2 regions of the Streptomyces sp. NPDC025618 genome follow, and region 1 is predicted to be linked to the other one. Evidence: riboswitches for the same ligand, from Rfam matches in the RefSeq annotation. Region 1 holds a riboswitch; the other holds the start of a gene.
What was found. Region 1 has a riboswitch for glycine ahead of gcvP (aminomethyl-transferring glycine dehydrogenase). Riboswitches for the same ligand answer to the same signal wherever they lie in the genome.

Region 1 (5,454 bases):
CACCCTGACCCGCTCGGAGACGCTGCGCGGGCCGACCGACGACCTCGGCGTGGTGCGCGAGGCGGCGGGGCGGCTGCTGGAGGGCGTGGACACGACGGCGGGTGTGCGGCTCCTGGGTGTGGGAGTCACGGGCCTCGCCGACTACACCCAGGAGGATCTCTTCGCCCAGGCCGCGAGCGAGGCGGCGGCCGCCGCCGAAGCGGCCGCGGCGGAGCTCCACCAGGCCGAGGCCGAGGGGGAGGGGCCCGACGAGGTCCCGGAGGCCGCCGAGGCGCGGCCGCGCCGCTGGCTGCCGGGGCTGGACGTCCGGCACGCGGAGTACGGGGCGGGCTGGATCCAGGGCAGCGGCGTCGGGCGCGTCACCGTGCGGTTCGAACAGCCCTGGTCCGCGCCCGGGAGAGTGCGCACGTTCGCCGTCGACGACCCCGCGCTGGAGCCGGCGGAGCCCCTGCCGCTCATCCGGACCGGGGATCAGCCGCCCGGGCCGCCGGAGCCGTTGACGGAGCCGTTGACCGTGCCGAGCCCCTCACCGGCCCGCTCGCCCGGTCCTGATCCGGCGTCCTCGGCGTCCCCGGCGTTCCCGGCGGGAGGGGAGCCCGCCGTGGGGAGCGCGAGTCCGTAGTGGTGGTAGAGCTGGAGCTCCTGCTCGGGGGAGAGGTGCCTGCCGACCCCGAAGTCCGGGGCGTCCTTGATCAGGGCGCGTTCGTAGGGGACGCGCAGGGTGTCGTCCACGACCTCGCTGGGCTCCAGCGGCACGAAGGCGTCCCGGCTGAACAGCCCGGTCCGTACGGCCGCCCACTCGGGCTCGCCCGTCTCGTCGTCGAGATACACCTCGTCCACGGTGCCGATCTTCGCGCCGTCACGGTCGAACGCCTTGCGGCCGATGAGACTGCGTGGATCGATATCGGTCTGCACCGTTCCTCCGATGGTTCGCGCTGCCCCCGACCGCCTCGACAGCCCCCCAAGACCCTCCCGACAACAACGAAAAGGCACAAAGCGGGAACCGGCCACTCGAGGGATCCCCTCCTACCCGCGCTGGTAGGCTGGCCAGTGGCCGCAGACCCCGTGCGGGAGAGTCCTCCGAGAGCCCAGCCGGGCATCGACGGGGGCGCCGAAGGAGCAAATCCTCCCCGGAATCTCTCAGGCACACGTACCGCACGGACGAGGTCACTCTGGAAAGCAGGGCGGGCCCCGGTCAGGCACGACGCCGAAGCCCGTCCTCACCGACGGTGAAAGCCGGGTCCCCGCGGCCCGGTGAAGCTCTCAGGTTGAGATGACAGAGGGGGAGGCCGTCCGGGTACCCGCGCCGTGGTACCCCTCGCAGGTCGCAAAGACCAGGAGGCCTCCGCAGATGACAGCCCACCGCATCTCCCTTTCCGACCTGGAGCGTGGCACGCTCTTCGAGCGGCGCCATATAGGGCCCGACAGCGCGGCCCAGGCCAAGATGCTCGCCCAGGTCGGATTCGGCTCCCTCGACGAACTCACCGACGCCGCCGTGCCGGAGGTGATCAAGGCCACCGAGGCGTCGGCGCTGCCCGAGGCGCGCAGCGAGGCCGAGGTCCTCGCCGAGCTGCGCACGCTCGCCGACCGCAACCAGGTGCTCGCCCCGATGATCGGGCTCGGCTACTACGGCACCTTCACCCCGCCGGTGATCCTGCGCAACGTCATGGAGAACCCGGCCTGGTACACCGCCTACACCCCCTATCAGCCGGAGATCTCCCAGGGCCGGCTGGAGGCGCTCCTCAACTTCCAGACCGTCGTCGCCGACCTCACCGGCCTGCCCACCTCCGGGGCCTCCCTGCTCGACGAGGGCACCGCCGCCGCCGAGGCCATGGCGCTCTCCCGCCGCGTCGGCAAGGTCAAGCAGGGCGTCTTCCTCGTCGACGCCGACACCCTGCCGCAGACCGTCGCCGTCATCCGGACCCGCGCCGAACCGACCGGTGTCGAGGTCGTCGTCGCCGACCTCTCGGAGGGCATCCCGGCCGAGGCCGCCGAGCGCGGCGTCTTCGGCGTGCTGCTCCAGTACCCCGGCGCCTCCGGTGCCGTACGCGACCTGCGGCCGGTCATCGAGCGCGCCCACGAGCTCGGCGCGATCGTCACCGTCGCCGCCGACCTGCTCGCCCTGACCCTGCTCACCTCGCCGGGCGCGCTCGGCGCCGACATCGCGGTCGGCACGACCCAGCGCTTCGGCGTGCCCATGGGCTTCGGCGGCCCGCACGCCGGATTCATGGCCGTGCGCGAGCAGTTCGCCCGCAGCCTCCCCGGCCGCCTCGTCGGCGTCTCCGTCGACGCCGACGGCAACAAGGCGTACCGCCTGGCCCTCCAGACGCGTGAGCAGCACATCCGCCGCGAGAAGGCCACCAGCAACATCTGTACCGCGCAGGTGCTGCTCGCCGTCATGGCCGGCATGTACGCCGTCTACCACGGCCCGGACGGCCTCGCCGCGATCGCCCGGCGCACGCACCGCTACGCCACGCTGCTCGCGGCGGGGCTGCGGGCCGGTGGCGTCGAGGTCGCGCACGGTTCGTACTTCGACACCCTGACCGTGCGGGTCCCCGGCCGTGCCGCCGAGGTCGTCGCCGGTGCCCTCGAGGGCGGCGTCAACCTCCGCCTGATCGACGCGGATCACGTCGGGATCGCGTGCGACGAGACCACCACCCGCGAGCTGGTGGCGTCCGTGTGGTCGGCGTTCGGGGTGGACGCCGACATCGAGGCGCTGGACGCCGCCACGCCGGACGCGCTCCCCGAGGCCCTGCTGCGCACCGACGACTTCCTCACCCACCCGGTCTTCCACGAGCACCGCTCCGAGACCGCGATGCTGCGCTACCTGCGCCGCCTCGCCGACCGGGACTACGCCCTGGACCGCGGCATGATCCCGCTCGGTTCCTGCACCATGAAGCTCAACGCCACCACCGAGATGGAGTCGGTGACCTGGCCCGAGTTCGCCGCGCTGCACCCCTTCGCGCCGGTCGGGCAGGCCGCGGGCTATCTGACCCTGATCACGGAGCTGGAGGAGCGCCTCGCCGAGGTCACCGGCTACGACAAGGTCTCCATCCAGCCGAACGCCGGCTCCCAGGGCGAGCTCGCGGGCCTGCTGGCCGTTCGCGCCTACCACCGGGCGAACGGCGACGAGCAGCGCACCGTCTGCCTCATCCCGTCCTCCGCGCACGGCACCAACGCCGCCAGCGCCGTGATGGCCGGGATGAAGGTCGTCGTCGTCAAGACCGGCGAGGACGGCGAGGTGGACGCGGACGACCTGCGCGCGAAGATAGAGCAGTACGGTCACGAGCTGGCCGTCCTGATGGTCACCTACCCCTCCACGCACGGGGTGTTCGAGGAGCACATCAGCGAGATCTGCGCGCTGGTGCACGACGCGGGCGGCCAGGTCTACGTGGACGGCGCGAACCTCAACGCCCTGGTCGGGGTGGCCAAGCCCGGCCGCTTCGGCGGCGACGTCTCGCACCTGAACCTGCACAAGACGTTCTGCATCCCGCACGGTGGCGGCGGTCCGGGCGTCGGCCCGGTCGCCGTGCGCGCCCACCTGGCGCCGTATCTCCCCAACCACCCGCTCCAGCCCGCCGCGGGCCCGGCCACCGGCGTCGGCCCGATCTCGGCCGCCCCGTGGGGCTCCGCGGGCATCCTGCCGATCTCCTGGGCGTACGTCCGGCTGATGGGCGGCGAGGGCCTCAAGCGCGCCACGCAGGTCGCGGTGCTCGGTGCCAACTACATCGCCAAGCGGCTGGAGCCGCACTACCCCGTGCTCTACACCGGTCCGAACGGGCTGGTGGCGCACGAGTGCATCGTGGATCTGCGGCCGCTGACGAAGGCGACCGGAGTGAGCGTCGACGACGTCGCCAAGCGGCTGATCGACTACGGCTTCCACGCGCCCACCATGTCGTTCCCGGTCGCGGGCACCCTGATGATCGAGCCGACGGAGAGCGAGGACCTCGCCGAGCTGGATCGCTTCTGCGATGCGATGATCGCCATCCGCGCCGAGATCGAGAAGGTCGGCTCCGGGGAGTGGGCGAAGGACGACAACCCGCTGCGCAACGCCCCGCACACCGCCGCCTCGGTGACCGGCGCGTGGGAGCACCCGTACAGCCGCGAGGAGGCCGCCTACCCGGCCGGGGTGTCCGCCGACAAGTACTGGCCGCCGGTGCGCCGCGTCGACGGCGCGTACGGCGACCGCAACCTCGTCTGCTCCTGCCCTCCGCTGGAGGAGTACGAGAACTGAGCCCGCTCGGGACCCGGGCGCACGCCCGGGTCCCCTGAGGCCGGACGCGAGTCGGGGCCGGTTCGGCGGAATCCGCCGGGCCGGCCCCTGTCTGTGCGTGGTGCGTATACGTACGGTGCGGGTCTTTCCGTACATCGTGTGCGGTAGTGCCCCTCAGGCAGCGGTCACCACGTGGCCATTGCCCAGCGGCCGGTGCGGGGCGATGATCTGCCCGTCCGGCAGCAGCTCCCCGGTGTCCTCGAAGCAGAGGACGCCGTTGCACAGCAGGCTCCAGCCCTGTTCCGGGAAGTGCGCCACGAGGTGGGCGGCTTCCCGGTCGGCGGAGTCGGCTGACGGGCACATGGGCTGGTGCTGGCACATGGGAAGGTTCTTTCGCTCTGATGTGGTGGCTGTCCTGCGGCTCGATGCTGTGGTCATGCCGCCCCCCGTTGGCGAATGGTTTGGTCGATACCAGTGTTGCCCCACGGGCGCGATTCCGCAGGGATTTCCCGGCAGCGCTCCTCTGCCGAAGAGGACGCGTCACCCATGCGGGCGGTTGCCGTCAACAAGACTGCCTGTTCGGGGGGTTCGGGGTGGCCGCGACGGGCTAGTCCGGGAGGGTGAGCACAGATGTGCGCCCCGTGGCGGGCGTGGCCACGGGGCGTGTCCGGTCCCCTGCGGAGAGGTTCAGGCCGGCGTCCTGAGCAGTGGCGGCGGTGCGAGCCGGTGGGTGAGGACGGACAGCAGGTCGCTGAAGCGGTGCGCGCGGTGGGCGGCGATCCCGGGTGGTGCGGGCGCGAGCGGCACCAGCAGGTCACCCGGGCCGGGCAGGCCGGACGCCGCGTCGGCGGCGATGTCGCCGTGCAGCCAGAGGGTGAGCATGTAGAGCGCGGGCACGGACAGCAGCCGCGGCTGGAACGGCGTCGGCAGCGCCTCGGCCTGGCGCAGCGCGAGCTCGGTGGAGGTCAGATACGGCCCCTCGCAGAAGTGGGAGAACGCCCAGCCCTCGGCCGTCGGCGCCGCCTCGCCCGCCGCCACTGTGCGCTCGGGCCCCCGGATCAGGAAACGCCAGCCGGTGAGCCGGGTGCGAGGGGCACCGCCGCGCGGGGTGACCTGCTCCAGGATGTGCACGGGCAGCGGGAGTTCGGGGGTCAGCGGCCCTTGCGCGGACCGCAGGGAGGGGGTGCGGGCCTCGCGTACGGCGGCGGGGGAGCCGAGGGCGGCGACGACGCTGAGCAGGG
Region 2 (5,454 bases), on a different contig from region 1:
TGCTGCCTGCAAGCATATTGGGGCCGGCGCGGAACCGCCCCGGTCAGTACGCCTGCGGCGCCGCGCCCGGCTGCCGGCCCTGGGAGGTGCCGCCGGGATAGCCGACCGGCGGATAGCCGTAGCCCCCGGCGGGGGCGCCGCCGTGTGCGTCACGGTCGAAGAAGGGACGGGTGTTGGCCCTCATCCACATCGCGACCGGGTCGTGCTCGTCCGACATCGCCACCGTGGACACCGGCAGCCCCTCGGGCACCGCGCCGACCGACTGACGCATCATCGACCGCACCGACTCCACGGCGGCCTGCGAGCTGTCGTACAGATCGAGGCCGATGGCGAGATAGGGGGTGCCCAGCGCGGGCTGCACCCAGGCGCGGCGCAGCGCCCGCACCGCGGGGGTGCGGTGGGCGTTCTGCCCGAGCAGGGCGTAGAACTGCGGGAGCTCCAGGGACGGCTCACAGAGCCGCAGCGGCCCGGCGGGCAGCCGGTCGAGTCCGGTCGCGATCCGCCGCAGGTCGAGCCAGGGCACGCCGACGCCGCCGCCGGGGGCGTGCGGGTTGAGCCACAGGCCCCAGCGGTCGGGGTAGAGCGAGCCCGCGACGGCGCGGCCCGGGACGACGGCGTGGGCGCGGTTCCAGCCACTGGCGGCGAGCTCCTGGGCGGAGGTGACGCACGGGGCGTAGCCGAGGCCGTCGATCTCCATGTTGCCGTACTGCGCGTCGGGCGAGCCCGCCTGGCCGTGCCAGAGCAGCATCCAGACACTGCCCTCGGCCAGGGCCTGGAGCAGCGCCTCGTACGTGTCGTACCGACCGGGCGCCACTTGGCGCAGCATCTGCTCCACGCCGCTCTCCGCGCCCGCGCTCACCTGGGTCCGCCTCTTCTCTCGGCCGTCTCCCGGCCGCCCACTTCGGTGCCCCGGGGCGCGGCAGCGCCCCCGGTCCGGTCATCCAACCAGCTTACGAGCCCGCGGCGGCGGGCACGGGAGGAGTCACAGGTCACGGTCGTAGAACGGGCGGATCCGAGCCGACATCCAGTCACCGACCGGGTCCCGCGCGACATCGAGGAAGACGAGCTGCACGGGCCAGGCCACGGGCGCCGTGCCGAGCGCCCGGCCGAGGGCGTCCAGGGTGGCGGCGCGGCTGCCGGGGTCGGGCAGGTCGAGCTCGACGCCGATGAAGAGCGCGGGGTCGCCGCCCTCGACGCTGGCCAGCGTCCGGCGCGCGGTCCGGACGACCTGGGCGGCCGCGAACTCCAGCCCGGCGGCGGCGAGGAAGGCGGTGGGCTCGTCCTGCCAGTCCGGCTCGAAGAGCCGCACCCGGCCGCCGGTGGCGTCGCCGTCCAGGGCCGTGCGGCCGGCCCGGCAGAGCTCGGCGACGGCGGGCGGCGGGAGCGGCGCGCCGACGGCGCCGTCGGGGTTGACCGCGATGCCGACCTGCGGGGGCAGGCCGCGGGCGAATTCGACGGCGGGCGCCACGGTGAAGGACATCCGGTCGCCGACGACGCGCAGGAACTCCGCCTCGGAGCTGAACACCGGTACGTAGGCGGCGCCGTCCAGCTCCAGGGTGGGGATGTCGAGGTCGGGGCTGTCGGGCCCGCCGCCGTTCGGCAGCGGCACCCACAGGTGGCTGCGGCCGAGCACCTCGACGATGCGGGCACCGGCACCGGGCACGCCCAGGGAGGCGGCGAGCACCGCTTCGAGTTCATTGGCGGGCCAGCCCTCGGGGAGGCCGCCCAGGGGGGCACCGGCCGGGGCCGTGGGCCGACCGTACTGCTCGGGGATGCTCATCTCGTCCAACTCGCCCAACGCCGTCCAACCACCGTATCGACAAAGCCGCAACCGAACCCTAACGGCTGCACCCCCGTCCGCTCCCGTCGGCTTCCGGAATCGGCACCGATGTCCCAGGTCAGGACGGATCGGGGTGGAATCGGGGGAGGAATCAGGAGGAGGCTCCTCCCCCACCGGGAACGACGCTCGCAGCGGGCATCGGGTTGCACAGGACCACCACCCGCCACACAGCGGCACCGGTCAGCCGAACGCGAGCCGGCCGAGCCCGTCGGCGGTCCGCCGGGACAGCAGCACCACCGACGCGGCACCGCGCGGCACCTCCCCCGCGGCGGCGGCGTCGAGCAGCCGGCCCATCGCCCGCCGGTGCCTGCGGAACGCGTACGCCGAGACCCCCCGCCCGCGCGCCCGCTGGCCCGCCAGCGCCGTCCTCGCGTCCACGTCCAGCACCACCAGGTGCACCCCGGCCCCGCGCCGCCGCGCGGCGCGCGCGGCCCACCGCCGCACCCAGCCCCGCTCCCCGCAGTCGTGCACGACGACGCTCGACCCGGACCGCAACGCCCGCCGCAGCGCGGCGTAGTGGAGGACCCGCGCGGCCGGCCGGTAGACGCCGTACGGCAGGCGGCGTGGCACGCGCCGCTCCAGCCGCTCGCGGGTGTCCTGCGAATCGACGCACCACACGACCTCGCCCGCGCCGTCCAGGGCGGGCACCGCCCGCCGCATCAGCGTGGACTTCCCGCTGCCGGGCAGCCCGGAGACGATCACCAGATGCCCGGCCGGATAGCGCAGCTCCGCGCGCGCCGGGCCGCCGCGCAGGTCGACGACGCCCGACGGCGGCCCGGGCGCCGCCGGTTCGCGTGGCGCGGGCTCCGCCCGCCCCGCCTCCGTGCTTCGCGTCCGCACCCGATCGCCCTCCCCCGTACCCGGCCTGCCCCGTACCCATGAAACGTAAAGAAAAGGTAATCCAATTGAGAGGCCGGTGGGCGGTTCCTCACGCGCCGGTCCGTGCAATGATGTGCGCGCCAACTGCGTACCCAACTCCATACCGGCCGCTCGAATCCACGCGGGAGAGTTCCAGCCATTGAGCTGGGCGCCGAAGGAGCAAGTTCCTCCCTTGAATCTCTCAGGCCCCGTACCGCGTGGGTGAGGCAGATCTGAAAAGCGGGCCGCACCACGCGGCCCCACCCAAGGTGCAAGCCGAGGACGCGCTCGTCGCCGACCGCTCCCGGTGAACCTCTCAGGTTCCGATGACAGATGGGGAGGACGTCCTCACTGCCATGCCTGGGAGCCCACACCATGACTGATGCCCCTCGCCGAACGGCCCTCGACGCGCTGCACCGCGCGCTGGGCGCCACGATGACCGATTTCGCCGGCTGGGACATGCCCCTGCGCTACGGCAGCGAGCGCGACGAGCACGTCGCGGTGCGCACCCGCGCCGGTCTCTTCGACCTCTCCCACATGGGCGAGATCACCCTCACCGGCCCGGGCGCGGGCCGGGCGCTCGACCACGCGCTGGTCGGCAACCTCTCCGCGCTGGCCGTCGGCCGCGCCCGCTACACCATGATCTGCGACGCTGGGGGCGGCATCCTGGACGACCTGATCGTCTACCGCCTCGGCGACGAGGAGTACATGGTCGTCGCCAACGCCTCCAACGCCCAGGTGGTGCTGGACGCCCTGACCGAGCGCGCGGCCGGTTTCGAGGCGGAGGTCCGGGACGACCGCGAGAACTACGCGCTGCTCGCCGTCCAGGGCCCCGAGTCCCCCGGCATCCTGAAGTCCCTGACGGACGCCGACCTCGACGGCCTCAAGTACTACGCGGGCCTGCCGGGCACCGTGGCGGGCGTGCCCGCGCTGATCGCCCGCACCGGCTACACCGGCGAGGACGGCTTCGAGCTCTTCGTCGCCCCGGCCGACGCCGAGAAGCTCTGGCAGGCGCTGACGGACGCGGGCGCCGAGGCGGGCCTCGTGCCGTGCGGCCTCTCCTGCCGCGACACGCTGCGGCTGGAGGCGGGCATGCCGCTCTACGGGCACGAGCTGACGACGGCCACCACCCCCTTCGACGCGGGCCTGGGCCGGGTCGTGAAGTTCGACAAGGAGGGCGACTTCGTGGGCCGCGAGGCGCTCGCGGCCGCCGCCGAGCGCGCCGAGAGCGACCCGCCGCGCAAGCTGGTCGGCCTGATCGCGACGGGCCGCCGGGTGCCGCGCGCCGGATATCCGGTCGTCTCCGGCGGCCGGATCATCGGCGAGGTCACCTCCGGTGCTCCCTCGCCCACGCTCGGCAAGCCGATCGCCATCGCTTATGTCGACGCCGCCCACTCCGCGCCCGGTACAAATGACGTATCCGTGGACATTCGCGGCAGCCACGAGCCGTACGAGGTCGTCGCCCTGCCCTTCTACAAGCGGCAGCGCTGACCCCTTCTCATCTCACCTGTCAATACCCGTTGCACAAGCACCCTCGCGCATCCAGGAGAATCTAGCCATGAGCAACCCCCAGCAGCTGCGCTTCAGCAAGGAGCACGAGTGGCTGTCGGCCGTCGACGCGGACGGCGTGGCCACGGTCGGCATCACCGAGTTCGCCGCGAACTCGCTCGGTGACGTCGTCTTCGCCCAGCTCCCGGCGGTCGGTGACACGGTCACCGCGGGTGAGTCCTGTGGCGAGCTGGAGTCGACCAAGTCGGTCAGCGACCTGTTCTCCCCGGTGACCGGCGAGGTCACCGAGGCCAACCAGGACGTCGTGGACGACCCCGCGCTGGTGAACTCCGCCCCCTTCGCGGGCGGCTGGCTGTTCAAGGTGAAGATCACGGACGAGCCGGCGGACCTCCTCTCCGCCGACGAGTACACGGCCTTCACCGCAGGCTGAACCCGCCCCTCCTCCTCCCGCCCAGGAAGTCCAGGAAGAACTCATGTCGCTTCTGAACAGCTCCCTCCATGAGCTCGACCCCGACGTCGCCGCCGCTGTCGACGCCGAACTCCACCGCCAGCAGTCCACCCTCGAGATGATCGCGTCGGAGAACTTCGCTCCGGTCGCCGTCATGGAGGCCCAGGGCTCGGTCCTCACCAACAAGTACGCCGAGGGCTACCCGGGCCGCCGCTACTACGGTGGCTGCGAGCACGTCGACGTCGTCGAGCAGATCGCCATCGACCGGATCAAGGCGCTCTTCGGCGCCGAGCACGCGAACGTCCAGCCGCACTCCGGCGCGCAGGCGAACGCGGCCGCGATGTTCGCGCTGCTCAACCCCGGCGACACCATCCTGGGTCTGAACCTCGCCCACGGCGGGCACCTGACCCACGGCATGAAGATCAACTTCTCCGGCAAGCTCTACAACGTGGTCGCGTACCACGTCGACGAGGCGACCAACCTGGTCGACATGGACGAGGTCGAGCGCCTCGCCAAGGAGCACCGCCCGAAGCTGATCGTCGCCGGCTGGTCGGCCTACCCGCGCCAGCTGGACTTCGCGGCCTTCCGCCGGATCGCGGACGAGGTCGGCGCGTATCTGATGGTCGACATGGCCCACTTCGCGGGTCTCGTCGCCGCCGGGCTGCACCCCTCCCCGGTGCCGCACGCGCACGTCGTCACCACGACCACCCACAAGACGCTGGGCGGCCCCCGCGGTGGTGTGATCCTCTCCACGGCCGAGCTGGCCAAGAAGATCAACTCCGCCGTCTTCCCCGGTCAG

Region 2: it holds a riboswitch for glycine, as region 1 does, so the genes downstream of both, gcvT (glycine cleavage system aminomethyltransferase GcvT) here and gcvP (aminomethyl-transferring glycine dehydrogenase) in region 1, are expected to answer to the same signal.

What each region holds. Positions count from the first base shown of each region.
Region 1 covers NZ_JBVHLW010000063.1:9,858-15,311, reverse strand. Annotated here, with positions in the region: partial or broken gene ACZ4A5_RS29925 (DNA polymerase IV) at 1-403, shown strand, start outside; gene ACZ4A5_RS29920 (PRC-barrel domain-containing protein) at 472-927, opposite strand; glycine riboswitch at 1,059-1,166, shown strand; gene gcvP (aminomethyl-transferring glycine dehydrogenase) at 1,352-4,234, shown strand; gene ACZ4A5_RS29910 (DUF5999 family protein) at 4,388-4,594, opposite strand; gene ACZ4A5_RS29905 (hypothetical protein) at 4,901-5,454, opposite strand, start outside.
Region 2 covers NZ_JBVHLW010000006.1:185,455-190,908, forward strand. Annotated here, with positions in the region: gene ACZ4A5_RS08915 (enhanced serine sensitivity protein SseB C-terminal domain-containing protein) at 44-826, opposite strand; gene ACZ4A5_RS08920 (enhanced serine sensitivity protein SseB) at 983-1,780, opposite strand; gene ACZ4A5_RS08925 (AAA family ATPase) at 2,021-2,680, opposite strand; glycine riboswitch at 2,832-2,925, shown strand; gene gcvT (glycine cleavage system aminomethyltransferase GcvT) at 3,074-4,189, shown strand; gene gcvH (glycine cleavage system protein GcvH) at 4,257-4,637, shown strand; gene glyA (serine hydroxymethyltransferase) at 4,681-5,454, shown strand, end outside.